One region of the Mesorhizobium sp. SP-1A genome, then DNA from elsewhere that is predicted to be linked to it. Evidence: riboswitches for the same ligand, from Rfam matches in the RefSeq annotation. Region 1 holds a riboswitch; the other holds the start of a gene.
The links. Region 1 has a riboswitch for S-adenosylmethionine ahead of metA (homoserine O-succinyltransferase). Riboswitches for the same ligand answer to the same signal wherever they lie in the genome.
Positions count from the first base shown of each region.

Region 1 (7,371 bases):
CTTCACCGGTCCAGAACACGCCGAAGCTCGAGAGCATGACGCCGACGCCGAACTTCAGCGTGTTCTCGGGCACGCTCGCGAGCGGCTTGCGCACGAGAATGCCGATTACGCCGACGCTCGCGAAGGCGGCCAGCGCGCCAAGGGACGCAGGCCAGAGCAGGCCGCGTCCAGCCCCCACCGCGATGACGATGAAGACGACTTCCAGCCCTTCCAGAAGCACGGCCTTGAACGCCGCCAGGCCGGCCACCCAGCCGAGCGCGGCCCCGCCGCCGGCCTGCCGCAACTGCGCCTGCTCGGACTGGAAGATCGCTTCCTCGTCATGCAGGGCGATGATGCCGGCGGACCGCAATATGGCCTTGCGCAGCCATCCCATGCCGAACAGCAGGAGGAGAACGCCGATGACCAGCTGCAGAAGATGAAGGGGAACGCGGTTGAGCAGCGGGCCGAGCAGGAGCGTCAAAAGCCCGAGCACAGCCAGTCCGGCCGCAGCGCCGAGAACGGCCGGCTTCCAGCCGCGCAACGTCGCGACCGCCAGAACGATGGTGAAGGCTTCCACCATCTCGACCAGGGAAGCCGCGAAGGCCGAACCGAGCGCCGGTGCGGCGACGCTCCACGAAACAACGTCCATGACCTGCCTGCCCTGCTACGTCGTCCTGCCCGTCACGGGCAACCGCCCATGCATTGACGCATCGATGCCGTCGACTGTGACTGCCGCAGCCGGCCATCGAACTATCGGGCATGATACCGCCATCATTGTGGTGCACGCGGCAGCATCGCAGACCCTGACAGGCTTTTCATGTTCCAGTTCGACACCAAACTGTTCCTGCTTCTGAATGCCGGAGTCAATCCCAATGCAGGCGTCGAATGGCTGGCGATCTTCGCCGCCAAGTTCGTCATCCTCGCCATTCCGCTCTACCTCGCCAAACTGTGGATCGCAGGCGGGCAGCGAAATCGATTGACGGCCTTGGCGCTGGTGCTCGCGCTGATCCTTGCCGGCGCCGTCGGCTACGTGATCGGGGCAGTCGCTTTCCGGCCGCGCCCATTCATGATCGGGCTGGGGCACTTGCTGATCAGCCACAGCCCCGACGCCTCCTTTCCCAGCGATCACGGCCTGGCTTTCGCCGTCTGGGCGGCGGTCCTGTTCATGACACGGCGCTGGGCGGCGGCCTGGCTGGCAACGGCGCTCGGCGTCCTGGTGGCCTGGTCGCGCATCTATCTCGGGGTCCACTATCCGCTCGACATGGTCGGCGCCGCAATCATCGCGGTTCCTGTGGCGATGCTGTCGCTGTGGATCGTCGATCGGTATGGCGGAGCGATGCTGATGCCGTTGGAACAGCTGCAACGCCAGCTGCTGCGCCGCTTCGCCAAGACATGAGCAGCCGGGACTAGCGGCCGGCCGGGCTCTGCGCCGCCGACCGCTCAAAAGGCGCAGGCCGCCCTCAGTTCGGCTTGTGCGGGTGTTCCACCGCCTGGCGGCCGAAGTCGGGCGCGTCGATGTCCTGTCCCGCCTCGATGATCGAGCGGCGCACGGCGCGGGTGCGGGTGAACAGGTCGAACAGCTTCTCGCCGTCGCCCCAGCGGATCGCCCTTTGCAGGGAAGCGAGGTCTTCCGAGAACCGCGCCAGCATCTCCAGGATCGCGTCCTTGTTGTGCAGGCACACGTCGCGCCACATGGTGGGGTCGGAGGCGGCGAGGCGGGTGAAGTCGCGGAAGCCGGAAGCCGAGTATTTGATGACCTCCGACTTGGTCACCGTCTCGAGATCGTCGGCGGTGCCGACGATGTTGTAGGCGATGATGTGCGGCAGGTGCGACACGATCGCCAGCGTCATGTCGTGATGGGCCGGGTCCATCGTGTCGATGTTGGCGCCGCAGCGCCGCCAGAATTCGGACAGCTTCTCCAGCGCCGCCGGGTCGGTGCCCTCCAGCGGCGTGAAGATGCACCAGCGGTTCTCGAACAGCTCGGCGAAGCCGGCGTCCGGGCCGGATTTCTCCGTGCCGGCCAACGGATGGCCAGGGATGAAGTGCACGCCCTGCGGCACGTGCGGCGACATCTGCGCGATGACGGAGGCCTTGGTCGAGCCGACATCGGTGAGGATGGCGCCCTGCTTCAGCGCCGGCGCGATCTCCTCGGCGACCTCGCCGGAAGCCCCGACCGGCACCGAAACGATGACGAGGTCGGCGGCGCGCACGGCCTGCTTCAGGTCGGTGGTGTAGCTGTCGCCAAGGCCAAGCTCCTCGGCGCGCTTCAGCGTTGAGGTGCTGCGCGTGGCGATGGCGACGTGGCGGGCAAGGTTCTCGCGGCGAATGACGCGCGCCAGCGACGAGCCGATCAGGCCGATGCCGATCAGCGCGATTTTCTCAAACATGGGTTCGGACATTGTTCTAGCTTTTCAGGAAATCCGTGAGTGCGGCGACTACGCCGCGATTGGCTTCTTCGGTTCCGACCGTCATCCGCAGCGCGTTGGGAAAACCGTAGCCTGCAACGCGCCGCAGGATATAGCCGCGCGCGGTGAGATAGTCGTCGGCCGCAGATGCCGAATGCTTCCCGTCGCCGGGGAAATGGACAAGGATGAAGTTGCACACGCTTGGCGTGACGCGCAGGCCGAGCGCGGTCAGCCGCTCGGTCAGCCAGGGCAGCCAGGTGTCGTTGTGGGCAAGGCTCTTGTCGACATGGGCACGGTCGCGGATCGCGGCCACGCCGGCCTCGATGGCCGTGGCGGTGACGTTGAAGGGGTCGCGCACGCGCTCCAGCGCCTCCACGACATGGGCCGGCGCATAGCACCAGCCGATGCGCGCGCCGCCGAGGCCGTGCACCTTGGAGAAAGTGCGGGTCATGACGACGTTCTGGTTGCCGGCGACCAACTCGACGCCGGCCTCGTAGTCGTTGCGCCGCACGAATTCGGCATAGGCCGCGTCGAGGACCAGCAGCACGTGCCTGGGCAGGGCGGCGTGCAGGCGTCGCACCTCCTCGAACGGGATATAGGTGCCGGTCGGGTTGTTCGGGTTGGCCAGGAACACCATCCTGGTGCGCGGCGTGACGGCGGCGAGGATGGCGTCGACATCGACGCGCTCGTCCTTCTCCCCGGCCACCACGGGCGTGGCGCCGGCCGCCTTCGTGTAGATCGGATAGGCGAGGAAGCCGTGCTCGGTGTGGATGGCCTCGCCGCCCGGCTCCAGATAGATGCGCGACAAGAGCGCGAGCGCCTCGTCGGAGCCGTTGAAGCAGACGATGTTGGCGGCGTTCAGCCCATGCGCCTCGGCGATGGCCTGCCGCAGGCGCATGGCGGTGCCGTCGGGATAGAATTCCAGCCGAGCGGCGACCTCGCGCGCTGCCTCGATCGCCTTGGGCGAGGCGCCCAGCGGGTTCTCGTTGGAGGACAGTTTATGCAGCTTCACGCCCGCGGGAGCGGCGCTCTTGCCCGGCACGTAGGCCTCGATGTCCATGATGCCCGCGCGGGGGCGGGGACGTGCCTGATCTGCTGTCTTTTCCATGCCGAAGGATCCGTCGCAAAGCCTGAAGTGCGGGGCCGCTGGGGAAATACAGGCCATGGCGGGTTCTGTCGAGGGGAGACGCGGTCCGCTTAGGCGCGGCGTGCCGCATTGCCATTGACGGAGACCGCCGGCGGGCATAGATACGGGCGGCGTTCGTGGTGATTTGCCGGTCGGCTTGCAGCCACGTAAAAGAAGTCGCTAAAAAGGGCCGCAGACAACAAGTCCGTACGGGCCGGTCGCGATTTCGCCGCCGGCTTTTTGTTTTGAGCCGGCCCTTTTTTGGAGCTTGTGCCATGCCGATCAAGATCCCCGATCAACTCCCCGCCCGCGAAGTGCTGGTGCGCGAGGGCGTGTCCGTGATGGACGAAGGCACGGCGCTGCGGCAGGACATCCGTCCGCTGCAGATCGGGCTCCTGAACCTGATGCCGAACAAGATCCGCACCGAGACCCAGTTCGCGCGGCTGATCGGCGCCTCGCCGTTGCAGGTGGAGCTGACGCTGGTGCGCATCGGCAACCACAAGGCCAAGAACACGCCCGAGGAGCACCTGATCTCGTTCTACCAGACATGGGACGAGGTGAAGGAGCGCAAGTTCGACGGTTTCATCATCACCGGCGCGCCGATCGAGCTGCTGCCCTTCGAGGACGTGACCTATTGGGACGAGTTGAAGCAAATCCTCGACTGGACGACCAGCCACGTCCATTCCTCCTTCTTCATCTGCTGGGGGGCGATGGCGGCCGCCTGGCATTTCCATCGCGTGCCGAAATACACGCTGGAGAAGAAGGCCTTCGGCGTGTTCCGCCACCGCAACCACGCGCCGGCATCGCCCTATCTCGCCGGCTTCTCGGACGATTTCGCCATTCCCGTCTCGCGCTGGACCGAGGTGCGCAGCGCCGACATTTCCTCAGGCACGGGACTGGACATGCTGATGGAATCGGACGTGACCGGCCCCTGCCTGCTGGCGGAGGCGACCGGCAACCGGCTCTACATGTTCAACCACATCGAATATGATTCCACCTCGCTGAAGGAAGAGTACGACCGCGACGTGGCGGCCGGCGTCCGCATTGAGGTTCCGCACGAATATTATCCCGACGACGATCCGACGCGCAAACCGCTCAACCGCTGGCGCTCGCACGCCCATCTGCTGTTCGGCAACTGGATCAACCAGGTCTACCAAACCACGTCCTACGACCTGGAAGCCGTCGGCAGGAGCGCGCAGCCCGCCTCATAGCCAGGGCAGAAAGTCGTCGCTCAGGCCCGGCGCCGTTCCTGCGGCGGAGGCGGCTCGACGGCGCCGGCGCGGATGCGCGCCGGTCCCAGCGCCTTGCCGGAGGTGTCCTTGACGATGTCCAGCGTGCGCGGGAAGAATTCGTAATTGTGCTGGCCCCGGCCGATGTTGAGGATCGCCGCCTTCGGCAGATGCTTGGCGAACATGGCGAGCACGCGCTTGGCCGTGGCGCCGTCGAAGGTGTCGAGAGCCTCGTCTATGACGACCCAGTCCGGCTGCCGGAGCGCGACCGAGACGAAGGCCAGGATCCGCTGCTCGTCCTCGCTCAGCTCATGGTCCCAGCGCGCGGTGCGGTCGAGCGAGCCTGAAAGGCGCTCCAGCCCGACTTCCGCCAGCAGCGCCTTGAGGTCGTCGTCGCGTGGCGGCTTGTCGCCGTCGGAACCGTCCAGCACTTCGCGCAGCGTACCGGGCGCGAAATAGGGAGTACGCGGCACGAAGACCGGCGACTGCCCCGCCGGCATGCCGATGCGCCCCGTGCCCCAGGGCCACAACCCGGCCACCGCGCGGAAGAACAGGGTCTTTCCGGCGCTGGGGTCGCCGGTGACCAGCACATGCTCTCCCGGCCTGATCGCGGCGTGCTCGTCGCGCAGGCGGGTGCAGCCGCCCGGCGAGACGATCTCAAGGCTGTCGAAGGTCATGCGGCCGTCGGCGTTTTCGGTGAACTCGATGCGCCGTTCCTGGCCGTGGAGCTGTTCGGCCTCGCCGAGCGCCAGCCGGAAATCGGCGACGCGCATCAGCGTGGCGCGCCAGTCGGCGATGGAGCCGATATTGTTGACGAACCAGCGCAGCGAGGAATGCACCTGGTTGAAGGCGCCGACGGCCATCATCAGGCCGCCGAAGGAGATGTCGCCGGCGAAATAGACCGGCGCGGCCACCAGGATCGGCGCCACAACGGTGATCCAGCCATAGGTGTCGGTAACCCAGGCGAGGTTGATCTGGGCGGTATAGATGCGCAGCATGGCCGAAAGCAGCGAGCCCAGATCGGTCTCCAGCCTGCGCCGTTCTCCAGCCTCGCCTCGCGCGAGCGCGACGGCGTCGACATGTTCGTTGACGCGCACCATGGAGGAGCGCAAATTCGCCTCGCGCGCATAGCGTTCGCTGTTCAGCCGGATCAGCGGCCGTCCGACCAGCCAGCTCAGCCAGGAGGCGGTGCCGGCATAAAGGAACGCCGCCCACACCATGTAGCCGGGTATGGCGACGGCGTGGCCACCGATGTGGAACACGAAGCCGGACGAAAGCTCCCACAGCACGCCGACGAAAGAGACCAGCAGAATCACCGATTGAAGCAATCCCTGGCCGAGGTCCGTCGAAAGGTCCGACAGATGTCCCGCATCCTGCTGCATGCGCTGGTCGGGATTGACGCCGATGGCGCCGGCATGCGCCACGCGGAAGGCGCGGCCGGGCTTCATCCACTGGTCGATCAGGTCGAGCGTCAGCGCCTCGCGCAGGTGCAGCCGGAAGCGCTGGTTCAGCCATTGCTGGCCGATGTTGAGGGCGAGCAGGCCACCGGCTATGGCGGCGAAGACGACGAGCTGTTGCAGGAATTGCGGCAAGTCGCGCCGTTGCAGCGCGTCATAGAACGGCTGGTTCCAGCGGTTGAGCAGGATCTGCCCGTAGGAGGTCGCCACGACGACGGCCAGGATGCCGAAGGCCAGCCACAGCAACGCCCGGCGCACCGGCGAACCGCTCAGACCCTCGCGGATCGTCGCCAACTGGTCCCTGAAGCTGCTGGACTGGTACTCTGCGTCGCGGCTGTCGCTCATGGCGGCGTTCCGATGCGGCCGCCGCCGGCCTGCCTGCGCAGGCCGGTTGCTCCCTGCGGCGTAAGTACCGGCACGAAGACGCGGCGCGAGGCGCGCTGCACCGCCGGTATGCCCTGGTAGAGCCGCTTCTGCGCTTCCACCACGATGGCGCCGGAAAAGATCGGCCAAAGCCGCCTGCCGCCGCGCTCGAGGATGTTGTGGAAGTGCATCAGGAAACTGCTTTGCGAGGGAGGGAAATAGAGCGCGTCCGACCATGCGGCCGGGGTGAAGTTCGCTTCGCGCAGCAATTCGGCAAGCTGCGAGCGCGAATAGGGGCGGCCCGTGCCGAAGGGCGTGTGTTCGAAGCGCGCCCAGACGCCGCGCCGGTTCGGCACCACGATGAGGGCGCGTCCGGCCGGCGACAGCACGCGCCAGATCTCGTTCAGCGTCTCGCGCGGGTTTTCCGCATGTTCGAGCGAGTGGACCAGGAGCATGCGGTCTATAGAGGAATCGACCAGCGGCAATTCCTCGTCGAACACCAGGGCCGTAGCGGTGGGCCCGGTCGCCGGCCACACCACGGCGCCCTGCGTGGCCGGCATGAAGGCGAAGACGCGCTCGGCGTCGGCGCCGAAGCGTTCCAGCCAGGGCAGGGTGTAGCCGAGGCCGACCAGCCGCTCGTTGGGGATCGTCGCCCAGATCGAGGACAGCGCCATGGTGATCGACTGCTCGACCAGCCTGCCCAGCGGACTCGCATAGAAGGAGCGGAGATCGACGATGTCGGAATGCATGGGCGCGACGCTATCTGCGATGGACGACGAATTCAACAAACCCTCCCATGTCGGCGCGGGCCG
Region 1 is NZ_JAVXZD010000005.1:380,015-387,385, forward strand. It holds gene QU595_RS23350 (hypothetical protein) at 1-628, opposite strand, end outside; gene QU595_RS23355 (undecaprenyl-diphosphatase) at 797-1,375, shown strand; gene QU595_RS23360 (prephenate/arogenate dehydrogenase family protein) at 1,440-2,378, opposite strand; gene hisC (histidinol-phosphate transaminase) at 2,383-3,492, opposite strand; SAM riboswitch at 3,638-3,716, shown strand; gene metA (homoserine O-succinyltransferase) at 3,786-4,721, shown strand; gene QU595_RS23375 (ABC transporter ATP-binding protein/permease) at 4,742-6,541, opposite strand; gene QU595_RS23380 (class I SAM-dependent methyltransferase) at 6,538-7,308, opposite strand.

Region 2 (7,371 bases), on a different contig from region 1:
CGCCATCGTGCGGGGAGAAGGAAAAGCAGCATGACAATCGACAGCGCCCCGGCGCCCCAGAGCGGCGTCGCCGAAGAAGCACAGAGGCAGCGCGTGGCCGTGTCGGCGCTGGTGACGAACCTGCGCGAATACGGCCTCGTGCTCGCGCTCATCATCATCATGCTGTTCTTCCAGTTCACCACGGACGGCACGCTGTTCAAGCCGCTGAACCTTTCCAACCTGGTGCAGCAGAACTCCTTCATCATCGTCATGGCGCTCGGCATGCTGTTGGTGATCGTGTCGGGCCATATCGACCTCAGCGTCGGCTCGGTGGCCGGCTTCATCGGCGCGCTCGCAGCCAACATGATGGTGACCTGGCAGCTCGGCCTGCTGAGCAACCCGCTGGTGGCGTCCCTCGTCTGCCTGGTGGTGGGCGCCGCCATTGGCGCTGCCCAGGGCTACTGGATCGCCTACCACCGCATACCCAGCTTCATCGTCACGCTGGCGGGCATGCTGATCTTCCGCGGCCTGTGCCAGGCCATGCTCGGCGGCGGCCTTTCCGTCGGCCCGCTGCCGGTCGCCTTCAAGGAACTCAGCTCCGGCTTCATCCCCGAGGTGCTCGGCACCTGGACGCTGGTCGCACCGACGGTGAATGCGGCCGGCAAGACCATCGTCGGCAGCGGCATCCAGTTGCAGATGACCTCCGTGGTCATCGGCCTGATCGGCGTGCTCGCATACGCCTATTTCGGCATATCGGCGCGCCGCACGCGCGAGCGCCACGGCTACGAGGCCGAGCCTTTCGGCCTGTTCCTCGTCAAAACGGTGGTCATCAGCCTGCTCGCATTGTTCCTCATCTACCAGTTCGCCACCTACAAGGGCCTGCCGATCGTGCTGGTGGTGATGGGCCTGCTGATCGCCCTGTTCGTCTTCGTCACCCGGCGCATGGTGATCGGCCGCCGCGTCTACGCGCTCGGCGGCAATCCCAAGGCGGCGCAGCTTTCAGGCATCAAGACCGAGCGGCTGACGCTGATGGTGTTCATCAACATGGGCGTGCTGTCGGCGCTCGGCGGATTGATCATCGCGGCCCGCCTCGGCCAGGCCGTGCCGGCGGCCGGCCTCGGCAGCGAACTGGACGTCATCGCGGCCGTCTTCATCGGCGGCGCTTCCGCCATGGGCGGCGTCGGCCAGGTCATCGGCTCGGTGGTGGGCGGCTTCATCATGGGAGTGATGAACAACGGCATGTCGATCATGGGCGTCAATGTCGACTGGCAGCAGGTGGTGAAAGGCCTGGTGCTGCTCGGCGCCGTGGTGTTCGACGTCTACAACAAGAACAAAGGCTGAAGCGCGGCGTCCCGGCGACCGGGACGGGACACACGATCATCGAAGAATACCGAAACGCGGCGCAGGCTTGCGCGGCGCGGAAGAGAGTTTGCCGGCGCTCTCGGCCGCACGGACAGGGAAAGGAATGCTTCCATGCTGATCTCGCAGATTCTGGACGGAGCCGACACCATCCGCGTCGTCGCCCGCAACGGCAGCGGCAAGGCGCGCGTGGTCAACGGCGCCCGCAGCGTCTATTCGCTCGCCATGGAGGCCGCGCGCACGGGCACCGGCCTTGCCGCCCTGATCGAGCGCAACGGTTTCGGCGAGACCGTCGATCTGGAAACGGCCTACCGCAAGGGAGAGATGCTTTCCCCGATCAATCATCCCGACCCCGCTCATCTTCACCTGACCGGCACCGGCCTGACCCATCTCGGCTCGGCGGCGACGCGTGATGCCATGCACAAGAAACTCGATGCCGAGGGCGAGGCACAGCTCACCGATTCCATGAAGATGTTCCGCATGGGACTGGAGGGCGGCAAGCCTGCCAAGGGCCAGGCGGGCGTGCAGCCGGAATGGTTCTACAAGGGCAATGGCACGATGGCGGTGGCGCCCGGTTCGCCGCTGCTTTCGCCCGCTTTCGCGGCGGACGCGGGCGAGGAACCGGAAATCGCCGGCATCTATGTGATCGGCGACGACGGCATGCCCTTCCGGGTCGGTTTCACGCTGTCCAACGAGTTCTCGGACCATGTCACCGAACGGGTGAACTATCTCTATCTCGCCCATTCCAAGCTGCGGAACGCCTCGTTCGGGCCAGAGCTGCTGGTGGGCGACCTGCCGGCAGACATTCGCGGCACTTCGCGCATCCTGCGCGCCGGCGGCACCCTATGGGAAAAGCCGTTCCTTTCGGGCGAGGCGAACATGTCGCACACCGTCGCGAACCTGGAGCACCACCACTTCAAATATGCGGTGTTCCGCCAGCCGGGCGACGTTCATGTGCACATGTTCGGCACAGCGACGCTGTCCTTCGCCGACGGCGTCAGAACCGAGGCTGGCGACGTGTTCGAGATCGAGGCGGCGGATTTCGGCCTGCCGCTGCGCAATCCGCTGGAGATCGAGAAGCCGGCCGAGGTGACGGTGAAGGCGCTGTAGGACAGGCCGCAGGGTCACCGTCCAGGCGCCGGCCGAAAAAATGGTCAGCGCGCGGTGCGAAAATGCTTGGACAGCTTGAGGCCCTGCGCCTGGTAATTGGAGCCGAGATCGGTGCCGTAGAGCGCCTGCGGGCGATCCAGCATATGCTCGTAAACCAGCCGGCCGACGATCTGGCCATGGTCGAGGATGAACGGCACTTCGTGGCTGCGCACTTCCAGAACCGCGCGGCTGCCGGCGCCGCCCGCAGCGGAATGGCCGAAGCCGGGGTCGAAGAAGCCGGCATAATGGACGCGGAACTCGCCGACCAGCGGATCGAAAGGCGTCATCTCGGCAGCGTAGAGCGGCGGCACATGCACCGCCTCGCGGCTGACGAGGATGTAGAATTCATCCGGATCGAGCACCAGTTCGCCGGCACGGCTCTTGTAGATCGGCTCCCAGAAGTCGGCGACGTCCTGCGCGGCGCGCTTGTCGACGTCCACCAGCCCGGTATGGTGCTTGCCGCGATAACCGACCAGCCCGTCCTTGTCGCCAGCGAGGTCGATCGAGAGCGCGATGCCGCCGCCCGAAATGTTGGGCGGATCGGTGGCCACGAGCATCTCGGAGCGGTGCAGCGCATGCAACTCGTCCTCCGACAACAGGGCGTTGCCGGTGCGGAAGCGGATCTGCGACAGGCGCGAGCCGGCACGCACGACGATGGGGAAGGTGCGCGGGCTGACCTCCATATAGAGCGGACCGCCGTAACCGGCGGCGATCTTGTCGAACTCGCGGCCATGGTCGGTCATGACGCGGGTGAAGATGTCGAGCCGCCCGGTCGAGCTCTTGGGATTGGCCGAAGCCGAGACATGCGCCGGCAGGGCGAGGCTTTCCATCAGCGGCACGATGTAGACGCAGCCCGTTTCCAGCACCGCGCCCTGGCTGAGGTCGATCTCATGCAGCTTCAGCCGGTCGAGCTTGGCTTCCACCGTGCTTTCCGGGCCGGGCAGGAACGAGGCGCGCACGCGGAAGGCGCGGTCGCCCAGCCTGAGGTCGAGGCTGGCCGGCTGGATCTGGTCGGCGTCGAGCGGCCGCGGCGATTTCAGCGCGCCGGACCGGAACAGCGCCGCGATGTCCTGGTCGGGAAGAATGCCTGTCTGCCGCAAAAGGTCGCTCCGAAGGCCGGCGAGAACTGGATCATCCCTCTTAGCCAAGCCACCGATTGACGCAAGCCGGGCACGGGTCTAAAGGGGCGTTATCCCGTGGTGATTTGGCCGGTCGGCTTGCAGCCACGTTAAAAAAGTCGCTAAAGGACCGCCTGGCCGCAGAGGCCGTATGGACCGGTTGCGACTTTCGCGGCCGGTTTTTTTGTTGGAACAAGGTCCGATGACGAACGATACGCGCAATTGGAAGCCCGCCACACAGCTTGTCCACGCCGGAACATTGCGTTCCGGTTTCGGCGAGATGTCGGAAGCGATGTTCCTGACGCAGGGCTATCTCTACGAAACAGCGCAACAGGCCGAGGCGCGCTTCAAGGGCGAGGAACCCGGCTTCATCTATTCGCGCTATGCCAACCCGACCGTCGACATGTTCGAGAAGCGCATGTGCGCGCTGGAAGGAGCGGAAGACGCCCGCGCCACCGCGTCGGGCATGGCGGCCGTCGCCGCGGCCGTGCTGTGCGGCCTCAAGGCCGGCGACCATATCGTGGCCGCACGCGCCCTGTTCGGCTCATGCCGCTGGATCGTGGAGACGCTGGCGCCGAAATACGGCATCGAGGCGACGCTGATCGACGGCCGCGAGATCGCCAACTGGGAAGGCGCGGTGAAGCCCAACACCAGGCTGTTCTTCCTGGAAAGCCCGACCAATCCCACGCTCGAGGTGGTCGATATCGCCGCCGTGGCTTCCCTCGCCAACTCGATCGGCGCACGCGTGGTGGTGGACAACGTGTTCGCCACGCCGCTGCAGCAGAAGCCGCTGCAGCTCGGCGCGCATGTCGTGGTCTATTCCGCGACCAAGCATATAGACGGCCAGGGCCGCTGCCTGGGCGGCATCGTGCTGTCGGACAAGAAGTGGATCGACGAGAACCTGCACGACTATTTCCGCCACACCGGCCCGTCCATGTCGCCCTTCAACGCCTGGGTGCTGCTGAAGGGACTGGAGACGCTGCCGCTACGCGTCGGCCAGCAGACGGCGTCGGCCGGCCGCGTCGCGGATTTCCTCGCCGGTCATCCCAAGATCGCGCGGGTGATCTATCCCGGCCGCGCCGACCATCCGCAGGCCGTTATCGTGAAAAAGCAGATGTCGGGCGGCTCGACGCTGATCTGCCTGGACGTGAAGGGCGGCAAGGAAGCCGCCTTCGCGTTCCAGAACGCGCTGGAGATCGTGAAGATCTCCAACAATCTCGGCGACGCCAAGAGCCTGATCACCCATCCCGCGACGACCACGCACAAGAACCTGACCGACGAGGCCCGCGCCGAACTCGGCATGGGTCCCGGCACGCTCAGGCTCTCGCTCGGGCTGGAAGATGCCGACGACCTGCTCAAGGACGTGGAACAGGCGCTGGCGAAGGTGTAGCTCTCCGAAGGAAGCCGAAGCCGCCCGGCATAGGCCGCGCGGCAGCGTTCACAGCAAGGACTTTGGCGCCACCGACCGCCATGCCAGGCTCATGGCGTGGCGCAGCGTGTCGGCGTCGATCCTTTGCAGGATCGCCAGCGTCCACCCTTTACCGCCCCACGACCCCGGCACGGGCTCCAGCATTCCTTTTGCGGTTTCCAGGAAAAGCCGCTGCTGGTCCGGCGACAGCTTCAGCACGGCCCTGCCGTCTTTTTCGCGATAGGTGGCGAAGATCGTGCCGCGCACCCGAAAATCGGTGACGTCGAAATGGCTGCCCTGCTCCACTGCGGGAAAGCTCAGCGCCATCTCCATGAACTGCTTTTCGGCCAGCATGGAACCACCTCCGTCCCGCATCCTGCCGCACAGGCGGAGGAAAGGCCATCGGGATCACCAAGGTTGACCGTCGCAAGCCGCCGGACGATGCTGTCCACGAAAGGAATGCGCATGTATCGGGCCACCACCCGCGATATCGAAGTCAGCGTGGAACCCTTTTATCTGCCGGAGCGGTCCGATCCGGAAGCCGCTATGTCTGGGGTTACCGCGTGACGATCGAGAACCGGTCGGAAGAATTCGTGCAGTTGCTGGCTCGCTACTGGCACATCACGGACGGCGCCGGCCGGATCGAAGAAGTGCGCGGCGCCGGCGTGGTCGGCGAACAGCCGGAACTCAATCCCGGCGACAGCTATCAATACACGTCCGGCTGCCCGCTCTCGACGCCATCCGGCATCATGGTCGGCCGCTATACGATGAAAAACGCCGAGGGCGACCTGTTCGATGTCGCCATCCCGGCATTCTCGCTGGATGTGCCGAACGGCAGGAGAACCGTGAACTGAACCGAGCCGCCCGCTCCTGACGGCGCGGGCGGACGGTTATTCCGCGGCGAATTCGGCGGGATCGAATTCGTAGCTGGTCGAGCAGAACTCGCAGGCGACGTTGATGGCGCCGTCCTGCGTGCTTTCCGCGATCTCCTCGGCGGAAAAGCCGGCCAAAATGCCGCGGATCTTCTCGCGCGAGCAGGAGCACTGGTCGGCGACCCGGACGCCGCCGAACACCCGCACGCCATGCTCGTGGAACAGGCGGAACAGCAGGCGCTCCACGCCGACGCTGGGATCGATCAGCTCGATCGGCTCGACCGTGGCGAGCAAGGCCAGCAATTCCTGCCAGGAATCGTCGATCAGGTCGCTGACAGCCTCGACCGGATCGCCGTCGCCGCCGGGCAGATCGGGAATGCGCATGCGTTCCGGCGCTTCGGGAAGGAACTGCGCCAGCACGCCGCCGGCGCGCCATTGTTCATGCCCGCCCGGCATCACCTGCTTGGCGACGCCCAGCCTGAGGTCGGTCGGAATCTGTTCCGACTGTCGGAAATAGGTGCGCGCGGCCTCTTCCAGCGACGTGCCGTCCAGCTCGACGATGCCCTGATAGCGCTGGGTATGCGAGCCCTGGTCGATGGTCAGCGCGAGCACGCCGGAGCCCAGCAGGGTTTCGGACCTGGTCTCGCCGCCGGCCACAAGCGCCGCGACGCGTTCCGCGTCGAAACGGGCATAGGCGCGCAGCGCATGCGGGGTGGTGAAATCGGCCACCAGCATGTCCACCGGCCCGTCGGTGCGGGTCTGCAGGATGAACTTGCCTTCGAACTTCAGGGACGTGCCGAGCAGCACAGTCAGCACGCAGGCCTCGGCAAGGAGACGCGCGACGGGCTCGGGATAGTCGTGGCGCGACAGGATGGCGTCCAGCATCGGGCCGAGTTGCACGGCGCGGCCGCGCACGTCCAGCGGGCCGACCTCGAACGGCACGACGTGGTCGTCGCCGGCATGGCCGAACTCGCCGAGCTTGGGTTCGTGTTCAGTCAATTCGATAGCTTCCAGCATGACAAATCTCCGGCCGGCCGATCCGCCAGAGGCAGCGGCCGCCATGCATCGATTGTTCGGGTGATGCGCCGGAGATAGGCATCGCCCGCAATAGGTTCAAGCTTGCCGGTGGGCCGACGGCCGCACCGCCGGCTTCACGCGCCCAGGCACTTACGCGCCCAAACACCAGGCGAGCACCGCCTTCTGCGCGTGCAGCCGGTTCTCGGCCTCGTCGAACACCACCGAATGCGGCCCGTCGATGACCTCGTCGGTCACTTCCTCGCCGCGGTGCGCGGGCAGGCAGTGCATGAACAGCGCGTCGGGCTTGGCCTTGGCCATCAGCGCCGCGTTGACCTGGTAGGGCAGGAAGACGTTGTGGCCGCGTGCGCGGTGTTCCTGGCCCATGGACACCCAGCAGTCGGTGACGACGCAGTCGGCGCCGGTCACGGCCTCTTCGGCGGAGCGCGTGAAACGCACCTGGCCGCCATTG
Region 2 is NZ_JAVXZD010000001.1:396,094-403,464, reverse strand. It holds gene mmsA (multiple monosaccharide ABC transporter ATP-binding protein) at 1-34, shown strand, start outside; gene mmsB (multiple monosaccharide ABC transporter permease) at 31-1,320, shown strand; gene araD1 (AraD1 family protein) at 1,453-2,448, shown strand; gene QU595_RS01860 (2'-deoxycytidine 5'-triphosphate deaminase) at 2,493-3,587, opposite strand; SAM riboswitch at 3,674-3,751, shown strand; gene QU595_RS01855 (O-succinylhomoserine sulfhydrylase) at 3,808-4,995, shown strand; gene QU595_RS01850 (MmcQ/YjbR family DNA-binding protein) at 5,044-5,367, opposite strand; partial or broken gene apaG (Co2+/Mg2+ efflux protein ApaG) at 5,479-5,867, shown strand; gene QU595_RS01840 (Hsp33 family molecular chaperone) at 5,904-6,902, opposite strand; gene argF (ornithine carbamoyltransferase) at 7,053-7,371, opposite strand, start outside.
Region 2: another riboswitch for S-adenosylmethionine. It lies ahead of QU595_RS01855 (O-succinylhomoserine sulfhydrylase); the one in region 1 lies ahead of metA (homoserine O-succinyltransferase).